One region of the Staphylococcus hsinchuensis genome, then DNA from elsewhere that is predicted to be linked to it. Evidence: riboswitches for the same ligand, from Rfam matches in the RefSeq annotation. Region 1 holds a riboswitch; each other region holds the start of a gene.
The links. Region 1 has a riboswitch for S-adenosylmethionine ahead of QQM35_RS05715 (methionine ABC transporter ATP-binding protein). Riboswitches for the same ligand answer to the same signal wherever they lie in the genome.

Region 1 (3,217 bases):
TTAGATTCATTACTATCAGCAGACCAATACGCTGAAATGATTGGTGAATAATATTAAGATTTAACTCCATGATACATACTATCTTGGAGTTTTCTTTATATATTATTTTTAAAAACCTATATTAGAGTTTGTATATGTTATATCTCACGGACTACGACGATAAATTACGTAAAATGATCTTGATTATTAAATAATTTTTACGTATTTGTAATTGATGTTTATAAGTTTATTGTATTGTTAAGAACTAAAGAGTAGATTTATTATCAACTTTATAGAAGGTGGATGTCATGACGATATTAAACCAAGTGATTATTGTCGAAGGGAAATCAGACAAAAAACGTGTAAAGCAAGTGATAGATCAACCGATTGATATCATATGTACAAACGGAACTATGGGTATTGATAAATTGGATGCCATGATTGAATCATTATATGACAAACAAGTTTATATACTCGTTGATTCAGATGATGAAGGTGAAAAAATCCGTAAATGGTTTAAAAAATATTTAAGTGAAAGTAAACATATACGTGTCGATAAGCAATATTGCGAAGTAGCTAGATGTCCAAAACCGTATTTATCAAAGGTCTTATCTAAACATGGTTTTGACGTTCGTGACGAAGAAAAGGTTGCTAAGGCACGATTAGATTATATAGCTGAGAGGGTAAGTTTATTAACATGAATGTCGCAAGTCAACAACGCGTAGATGTACGCGAACATATAGATAAAGACAAATATTTAATATTTGGGTATACGCCCACTTGTGGAACTTGCAAGATGTCAGAACGCATGTTAGATATTGCTAATGACATTTTAAAGTTACCAATAACAAAGATAGATTTAAATTTACATCCAGATTTTAGCCAAGAATACGAAATACAATCAGTCCCTATATTAATGGTTATGTCAAAAGGACAAGAGCAAAAAAGATTCTATGCTTTTCGCTCAGTTCCCTATTTGTTAGAAAATTTAAAATAATTATTGACTATACTTTAGTATGGTGGTAGGATTAATGGTAATTAAATAATGAAACTCTTATCAAGAGTGGTGGAGGGATGTGCCCTACGAAGCCCGGCAACCGTCTTTTAAAAGAAATGGTGCCAATTCACATAAAGTCTTAATGACTTTTGGAGATGAGAGAAGCGGACTTAATGCTTTCTCTTTTTCTCCATAAAAAGAGAAAGCATTTTTTAATTAGTCGAAATATAGGGAGGTAGTAATAATGATTGAGTTAAATCAAATTGTCAAAAAATATCGAACCAAAGATCAAGACATTTTGGCAGTTGATCATGTTGATTTAAGTATTCAATCAGGTACGATTTTTGGGGTCGTTGGTTTTTCAGGTGCAGGAAAGAGTACTTTGATAAGGCTGTTAAATAATCTCGAAACGCCAACTTCAGGAGAAGTTATTATAGATGGCGCAACGATAAATAAATTATCCAAGGCACAGTTAAGAAAGAAACGACAAAAGCTAAGCATGGTATTTCAACATTTCAATTTGCTTTGGTCGCGTACAGTGGTTCAAAATATTATGTTTCCATTAGAAATTGCAGGTGTTTCTAAAAAAGAAGCAGCACTACGCGCTAAACAATTAGTAGATGTAGTTGGATTGAAAGGTAAAGAATATGCTTATCCTTCTGAACTATCAGGTGGACAAAAGCAACGTGTCGGTATTGCTCGAGCTTTAGCGAATGAACCAGACGTGTTACTTTGTGATGAAGCCACGAGTGCCTTAGATCCACAAACAACTGATGAAATCTTAGATTTATTACTTAAGATTAAGAGGGAACGTAACCTAACCATCGTCATTATTACACATGAAATGCACGTGATTAGAAGAATCTGTGATGAAGTCGCTGTGATGGAAGCTGGGCGCGTGGTTGAACATGGTAATGTGAAAGAAGTGTTCGAAAATCCTCGACAACCTGTCACTCAACGCTTTGTAAAAGATGATTTAAATGATGATTATGAAAAAACGAATACAGAACTTATTGAAATTGATAAAAATGATTTTATTGTTCGCTTTAGTTTTTCAGGAACGAACACTACGAAACCATTAGTTTCATACATAACTAAAGCACATGACATCAATGTAAATATTTTAGAAGCTAATATTAAACATACAAAAGAAGGTTCAATAGGGTTTCTCGTCGCACATTTACAAAATCTAAATTCTGAAAAATTTGAAAATTTAGAAAGTGATTTGTCGGATCAATGTGTTTCTGTGGAGGTGTTAAAACATGAATGATTCATTGGGTGGTATCCTTCAAGAAATGTTTACGATGCCTAATGTTAAATGGGACGAAGTTTGGGTAGCAACATATGAAACGATTTACATGACCGTAATTTCAACTATATTTGCATTTATATTTGGTTTGATTCTAGGCATATTATTATTTTTAAGTGCAAAAAGTGAATCAAAAGCGGCACGTATTTTTTATAGCGTTGTATCATTTATAGTTAACTTATTTAGAGCAATTCCTTTCATTATACTCATATTGCTATTAATACCATTCACAAGTTTAGTTTTAGGAACGATTAGTGGTCCAACGGGTGCATTGCCTGCATTAATTATTGGGGCAGCTCCGTTTTATGCAAGATTAGTGGAAATTGCTTTTAAAGAAATTGATAAAGGTGTTATTGAAGCAGCGTGGTCAATGGGTGCCACAACATCAACCGTGGTTAAGAAAGTTTTATTACCTGAGGCGATGCCGGCTTTGATTTCTGGCATTACTGTTACAGCTATTGCCTTAGTAGGTTCTACTGCCATCGCAGGTGTGATTGGGGCAGGTGGTTTAGGTAACTTAGCCTATTTGACAGGTTTCACACGTAACCAAAACGATGTCATCTTTATTGCGACGTTGTTCATTTTAGTATTAGTATTTGTCATTCAATTCGTTGGTGATTGGGCGACAAATAAATTAGATAAAAGATAAATTTATATAAAAAGGGTGAGTTATTATGAAAAAGATATTGAGTTTAACTTCGATTATTGCTTTAGTACTAGTATTAGCTGCATGTGGAAATGGCGGTAAAAAGGATAAGTCAATCACAGTTGGGGCATCACCAGCACCGCATGCTGAAATTTTAGAGGAAGCTAAGCCGTTATTGAAAGATAAAGGCTATGATTTGAAAATCAAAACAATTAATGACTATACGACGCCGAACAAGATATTAAACAAAGGTGAACTAGATGCAAACTATTTCCAACATACACCA
Region 2 (3,217 bases), 930 kb from region 1:
GCAGGTCAGCCAGTAGAACTTGCAGGTGTTTATGTACACTTAGCGGCTGAAGAATCTAGTTATACAACAGGCCAAGTTTATGGTGTAACTGGTGGTACCCAAATCGACTAAAAATATACACAAAGGTTAGGATATCTTAAGTAATATTTCGTAGCACAATTTTGTAAATGTAAACAAATAAAGCGAGTACACAACAAATTAAAGGTGTCCTAACTTTGTTATATTATTTTTTGCTAATGAAAGGTTACGTGATAAATTATGAAAAAAATAGATGCGTCAACGATTTCAAAGGTACAAAATTATAAATTGTTAACGGGTAGCATCATACCGAGACCCATCGCATTCGTTACTTCACAAAATAAAGAAGGTATATTGAATGCTGCACCATTTAGTTTTTTTAATGGGGTTAACAGCGAACCACCAATGATTATGTTTTCTGCGACACGTAGTGAAGGTCAACGTAAAGATACTTCATTGAATATCGAAGAAACAGGAGAATTTGTACTGCATATTACTGATGAAAACAATGTAGAACACATTAATCGCACTGCTGCACCTTTAGAGAGAAAAGCTAATGAGTTAGCACGTACAGCGTTTACTACCATCGCTTCAGATGAAGTGAAAGTGCCAGGTGTAGCACAAGCAAAAGTACGTATGGAATGTAAGTTAGATCAAATCATTCCACTTGGTGACTCTAAAAATGGTGCTGATCTCATTATTGGTGAGATTGTGATGTACCATATCGACGACGACGTATATATTGAAGATAGTAAAATTGATGCCTCAAACCTCAATCCAGTTTCACGTTTAGCTGGTAATAATTATGCGTTAACTGGAAAAACATTTTCATTAGAACGACCAACTGAATAAAATCTATGTATGTTTTTACATGTAAAATAAGTTGGTAATATAAAATATAGAGGCGTTCAATAATTTTCCGTGAATAAGATTGACGAATGACTCTCAATCATGTAGTGTAATGTAATAAATTAATAACTTATCAAGAGAAGTGGAGGGACTGGCCCTAAGAAGCTTCGGCAACATGTTAAATGTGCCAATTCCAGTAGCATAATTGATTTATGCTAGAAGATAAGATGATATGTGAATCGTTAACTCTTTTCTTCTAATTATTATAAGAAAAGAGTTTTTTTAGTTTAAAAATTAAAATAATTATATTTGATAGAAAGAAAGTAGGTAAATCATGGTTCAAACAAATAAAGGTAGCGCAAAGGCATTACTTCCCTTAATTGTGTTTATCGGTATGTTTTTAGGTGTTGGGATAATTACTGGTGATTTTTCTACAATGCCACTCAACGTAGCTATTTTAGTTGCTTCATTGTTTGGTTTGTTTTTAAATCGTAAAGAATCATTCCAAAATAAGATTGAAATTTTCACAAAAGGCGCAGGTCATTCGAATATTGTACTCATGATGGTAATCTTTTTATTAGCTGGCGCATTTTCCAAAACGACCGAGAACATGGGCGGCGTTAAATCGACTGTTAATTTAGGTTTATCACTGATTCCTGAAAACTTATTAATCGTAGGTTTATTTGTGATTTGTATGTTTATTTCAATCTCGATGGGGACTTCAGTGGGAACTGTAGCTGCGATTGCACCAGTTGGTTTTGGTTTGAGTCAGGCTACAGATGTTTCGGCAGCTTTAGCTATGGCGACTGTAGTCGGAGGCGCAATGTTTGGTGATAATTTATCGATGATTTCCGATACAACTATTGCAGCGGTAAGAACTCAGAATACGAAAATGAGCGATAAATTTAAGGTCAATATTAAAATAGTATTACCAGGAGCCTTACTAACAATTTTAATACTTTGGTTATTGACGAACGGTGTACACGTCGATGCATCTAAAGATTATGCTTATAATATCATTAAAGTTATTCCATACTTATTTGTACTTATCCTGGCACTTGTAGGGGTCAACGTAATTATTGTCCTTATCGGTGGTATTGCTTTATCAGCAATTATAGGGTTAGTCGATGGGTCATTTGGTTGGAAAGGATTACTGTCAGCTATTTCCAAAGGTATCATCGGAATGGAAGATATTGCGATTATCGCTTTACTCATTGGCGGACTGGTGGCGTTAATTGAACATAACGGTGGTATAACTTGGCTATTAAATTTTGTACGACGTAGAGTGAAATCGAAACGTGGTGCTGAACTTGGTATAGCAAGTTTGGTCAGTGTTGCAGATCTTTCTACAGCAAATAATACAATTTCAATATTAATGGCAGGTCCATTGGCCAAAGAAATCTCAGAAGAGTATGATGTAGACCCACGTAAATCTGCTAGTATTTTAGATATGTTCGGTAGTTGTTTCCAAGGACTAGTACCTTACAGCCCCCAACTTATCGCAGCAGCAGGTGTCGCATCAATATCACCATTTGAACTGGTGCCTTATTCCATATATCCAATTATATTAGGCCTCTCAGGTTTAGTTGCAATTCTATTTGGATTACCGCGATTAAAAAAATCGTAACCTATATAACTTGAAACGAATACTGAGTAATATAAATTTTTTAAAGCTAAAATAACAATTTTCAATACTAATTTTGTCGAAACTGAGAAAGAATCAAGAGTAAAGGTTTGAATTATAGTATTTTTGTTTAGAAAAGATATAGAATCAGTTAGAATGTACTTAAGAGTGAAAGTAGGTGAACGAGAGTGGCTAAATATAATGTAGAAAATGAAAATGTTGAGATTGAACTCGAACGTTTATTTAAAGTCGAGCCCGCATTATTATATCAAGCATGGACAGATCAACGTTTCTTAAAACAATGGTTCATGACCTCAGAAAGAACAAACAAATTAATACATGTAGAGCCTAAACAGGGTGGCGAATATAAGATTGTCGATGTTTATAAAGGAAAGCAAAATATAATAACAGGTCAATACCAAACATTAACACCATTTGAGTATATCGTGATGACTGTAAGCATGCCTGAATATAGTGATTCAGAAGATCAAATTAATGTAGAAATATTTGAACGAGAACCAGGTATCACACAAATGGTCTTTAATTATAATGCTTATGTACCCAAAGAAAGAAGACTTACGACATTAGAATATAAGCAAAAGAAAAAGGAATACCACGACTCTACCGCTCATGGTTTTGAAACACTTTTTGATAAATTACAAGTTGTTTTAGAAGACTTTGAAAATAATATGTAATGAACAGCTCATTTGTATAAAATGATATATA
Region 3 (3,217 bases), 880 kb from region 1:
ATTGTTGTCGGTGTGAATTTCAAGTTTAATTTTGTTTGTAAATCACCTGCTAAATGTTCTAAATCACTTAAGTATTTTGAATAGTTCACAAATGATAACGAATGTTTATCATCATTTTGATCTAAAACTAACGTTTGTGGTGATTGTTTATCAAGATCTAGCGTTTCAAATACTTGTTCCATCGTAGGTTGTTCTTTGAATTGTCTTGAGTTAATGCCGTTATATACATGTCCCTTTAATAACTGTGAGTCAATGATATAAAGACCAGTACGTGTTAGTACTAAATGACTTAATCTTTGTACATTACTGAATTCATTCTCTGGCAAGAATATATTCGCCATGATGTGCATATCCTCTGGTCGAATGCGTTTCTCATTCACTAAACGTTCACGAATACCGATTAATCGCATATCCGTTACATATTCACTTTCATTTTTAGAGAACAACTTTAAAGCATCGATTTCTCGATCTTTGTTATTTACAGTATTATCGTAATCTTCCTTTTGCTTTGTCACTGTCTTTTTATTTTCAATACGTTCTTTCTCTAACTCTTCTTTATGCTCGTCTTTTAATTTCTTTTCTCTAGATTGATATTTCTCTTCAACCTTTTTTTGTGCCTTCTTCTTACTACTTAGTGCAGCAATGAAAAGAATGAGCAATACAACTGCTACAATGATTGCGACAGCTAGACCAATTAATAATGGTACTCCACTCATAACGTAAACGCTCCTTTATGTGTTACATAACTTAATTATAAACAACTTTCGCTTTCTGTTCGAGAGATAAGTTTACAATAAGTTGGTCTTTTTATGCTTTAACAGCATCTTTCAATAAGTTCACTTTATCTAATTTTTCCCATGGTAGTAACACATCAGTACGACCGAAGTGACCATAGGCTGCTGTTTGTTTATAAATCGGGTGTTTTAAGTCTAACATTTTAATGATACCTGCTGGTCTTAAATCAAAATGAGATCTGACCGCTTCAACAAGTTGTTCTTCGCTAACATGACTTGTACCAAATGTATCGATTGAAATTGAAACTGGTTCTGCAACACCGATTGCATATGCTAATTGAACTTCACATTTATCAGCTAATTCAGCAGCGACGATGTTTTTAGCAACATATCGTGCGGCATAAGCTGCTGAACGATCCACTTTGGTTGGATCTTTACCACTGAAACAACCGCCACCATGACGTGCATAACCACCATAAGTATCTACAATAATCTTACGACCTGTAAGTCCTGCATCACCTTGTGGTCCACCAATGACGAAGCGTCCTGTTGGATTAATAAAGAACTTAGTTTCATCATCGAGTAAATTTTCTGGTACTGTTGGATAAATAACATGGGACTTAATGTCTTCTTGAATTTGCTCCAATTCTACATCTTCTGCATGTTGCGTTGATACAACAATTGTGTCAATTCTGCTAGGCTCATCATGTTCATCGTACTCCACAGTAACTTGGACTTTACCATCGGGTCTCAAGTAATTAATAATTTCATCTTTACGTACGTCTGATAAACGTTTCGCTAACTGGTGAGATAAAAATATCGGTAACGGCATATAAGTATCCGTTTCGTTTGTTGCATAACCAAACATTAACCCTTGATCTCCGGCACCAGTAGCTGCGATATCCGCTTCAGTTGTTTCATCGCGGTATTCTAAAGCCTTATCTACACCTTGTGCGATATCTGCAGATTGTTCATCTATCGCGGTTAACACGGCCATCGTTTGACTATCGTAACCATATTTCGCACGTGTATAACCGATATCTTTAATTGTTTCACGAACTACTTTAGGAATATCTACATAAGTCGAAGTAGATATTTCACCAGAAATTAATGCCATACCTGTAGTCACAGTCGTTTCACAAGCTACACGAGCATTAGGGTCATCCTTTAGTATTTCATCTAAAATTGCATCTGAAACTTGATCTGCAATCTTATCTGGGTGACCTTCTGTTACAGATTCTGAAGTGAATAATCTTTTATTATACATAATTTGCTCCTTTAAATATTTATTACGAAAATTCTCTTTCATAGTGAGCTCATTAAAAAAGGCCTTCATCACTATTTATTAATAGAGAGAAGGCTTTTATACGTCCATTCGCTCTTATCGTTCAGACCTATTTGTCTGCAAACGGTTTGGCACCTTTCTTCTATAAAATAGAAGAGGTTGCTGGGCTTCATTGGGTCCATGTCCCTCCGCCTCTCAGGATAAGAGAATCCGTTAGTAACTATAATACAGAATTTAGATCATATTGTCAATTTAACATTTAGTTATAAATTATTATTATTCATCACAAAATGATATGGACTAATCATACATATGTGTTATACTTTTCAATTGTAAAGGCTTACATTTTCAAAAATCTAGGAGGGATCGAATATGGCTGTAGATACATACACATATACGAATAAGATTAAGAGCTTATTAGAGAAACCAACTTCACTTTTCCAATTATCTACAACTCAACTGTACAAGAAAATTTTAGAAAACGATGAAGGCGAATTAACAGAATTGGGTGCGATTAATGCTAAAACCGGAAAATATACTGGACGCTCACCAAAGGATAAATTCATCGTCAACGAACCTTCATATAGAGATGATATCGATTGGGGTAATATCAACCAACCTATCGACGAAGATACATTTTTAAAACTGTATGACAAAGTCATCACCCACCTTGATGCTAAAGACGAACTTTATGTATTTAATGGTTATGCTGGCAGTGATGAAGATTCTCAACTTAAATTAACTGTCATCAATGAATTAGCATGGCACAATTTATTTGCTCAAAACATGTTCATTCGTCCAAATTCTAAAGAAGAAGCAGAAGATATTAAACCTAACTTCACAATCGTTTCAGCACCAAACTTTAAAGCTGATCCTGAAATTGACGGCACTAAATCAGAAACGTTTATCATCACTTCATTTAAACATAAAGTGATTTTAATCGGTGGTACTGAATATGCTGGTGAAATGAAGAAAGGTATCTTCTCAGTAATGAATTACTTATTACCTAAAGATGACATTATGAGTATGCACTGTTCTGCAAATGTTGGGGAGAAAGGTGACGTTGCCCTATTCTTCGGTCTTTCTGGTACAGGTAAAACAACATTATCAGCTGATGCATCCCGTAAACTTATCGGTGATGATGAGCACGGTTGGAACGATAACGGTATCTTTAATATCGAAGGCGGTTGCTACGCAA

Region 2: another riboswitch for S-adenosylmethionine. It lies ahead of QQM35_RS01205 (Na+/H+ antiporter NhaC family protein); the one in region 1 lies ahead of QQM35_RS05715 (methionine ABC transporter ATP-binding protein).
Region 3: another riboswitch for S-adenosylmethionine. It lies ahead of metK (methionine adenosyltransferase); the one in region 1 lies ahead of QQM35_RS05715 (methionine ABC transporter ATP-binding protein).

Annotation. Positions count from the first base shown of each region.
Region 1 is NZ_CP128355.1:1,143,872-1,147,088, forward strand. Features, by position in the region: gene gcvH (glycine cleavage system protein GcvH) at 1-51, shown strand, start outside; gene QQM35_RS05705 (toprim domain-containing protein) at 288-680, shown strand; gene QQM35_RS05710 (thioredoxin family protein) at 677-976, shown strand; SAM riboswitch class I at 1,031-1,138, shown strand; gene QQM35_RS05715 (methionine ABC transporter ATP-binding protein) at 1,221-2,246, shown strand; gene QQM35_RS05720 (methionine ABC transporter permease) at 2,239-2,934, shown strand; gene QQM35_RS05725 (MetQ/NlpA family ABC transporter substrate-binding protein) at 2,960-3,217, shown strand, end outside.
Region 2 is NZ_CP128355.1:213,510-216,726, reverse strand. Features, by position in the region: gene QQM35_RS01215 (SDR family oxidoreductase) at 1-111, shown strand, start outside; gene QQM35_RS01210 (flavin reductase family protein) at 259-870, shown strand; SAM riboswitch class I at 995-1,096, shown strand; gene QQM35_RS01205 (Na+/H+ antiporter NhaC family protein) at 1,202-2,494, shown strand; gene QQM35_RS01200 (SRPBCC family protein) at 2,680-3,186, shown strand.
Region 3 is NZ_CP128355.1:2,028,627-2,031,843, forward strand. Features, by position in the region: gene QQM35_RS10040 (NERD domain-containing protein) at 1-716, opposite strand, end outside; gene metK (methionine adenosyltransferase) at 808-2,004, opposite strand; SAM riboswitch class I at 2,113-2,226, opposite strand; gene pckA (phosphoenolpyruvate carboxykinase (ATP)) at 2,392-3,217, shown strand, end outside.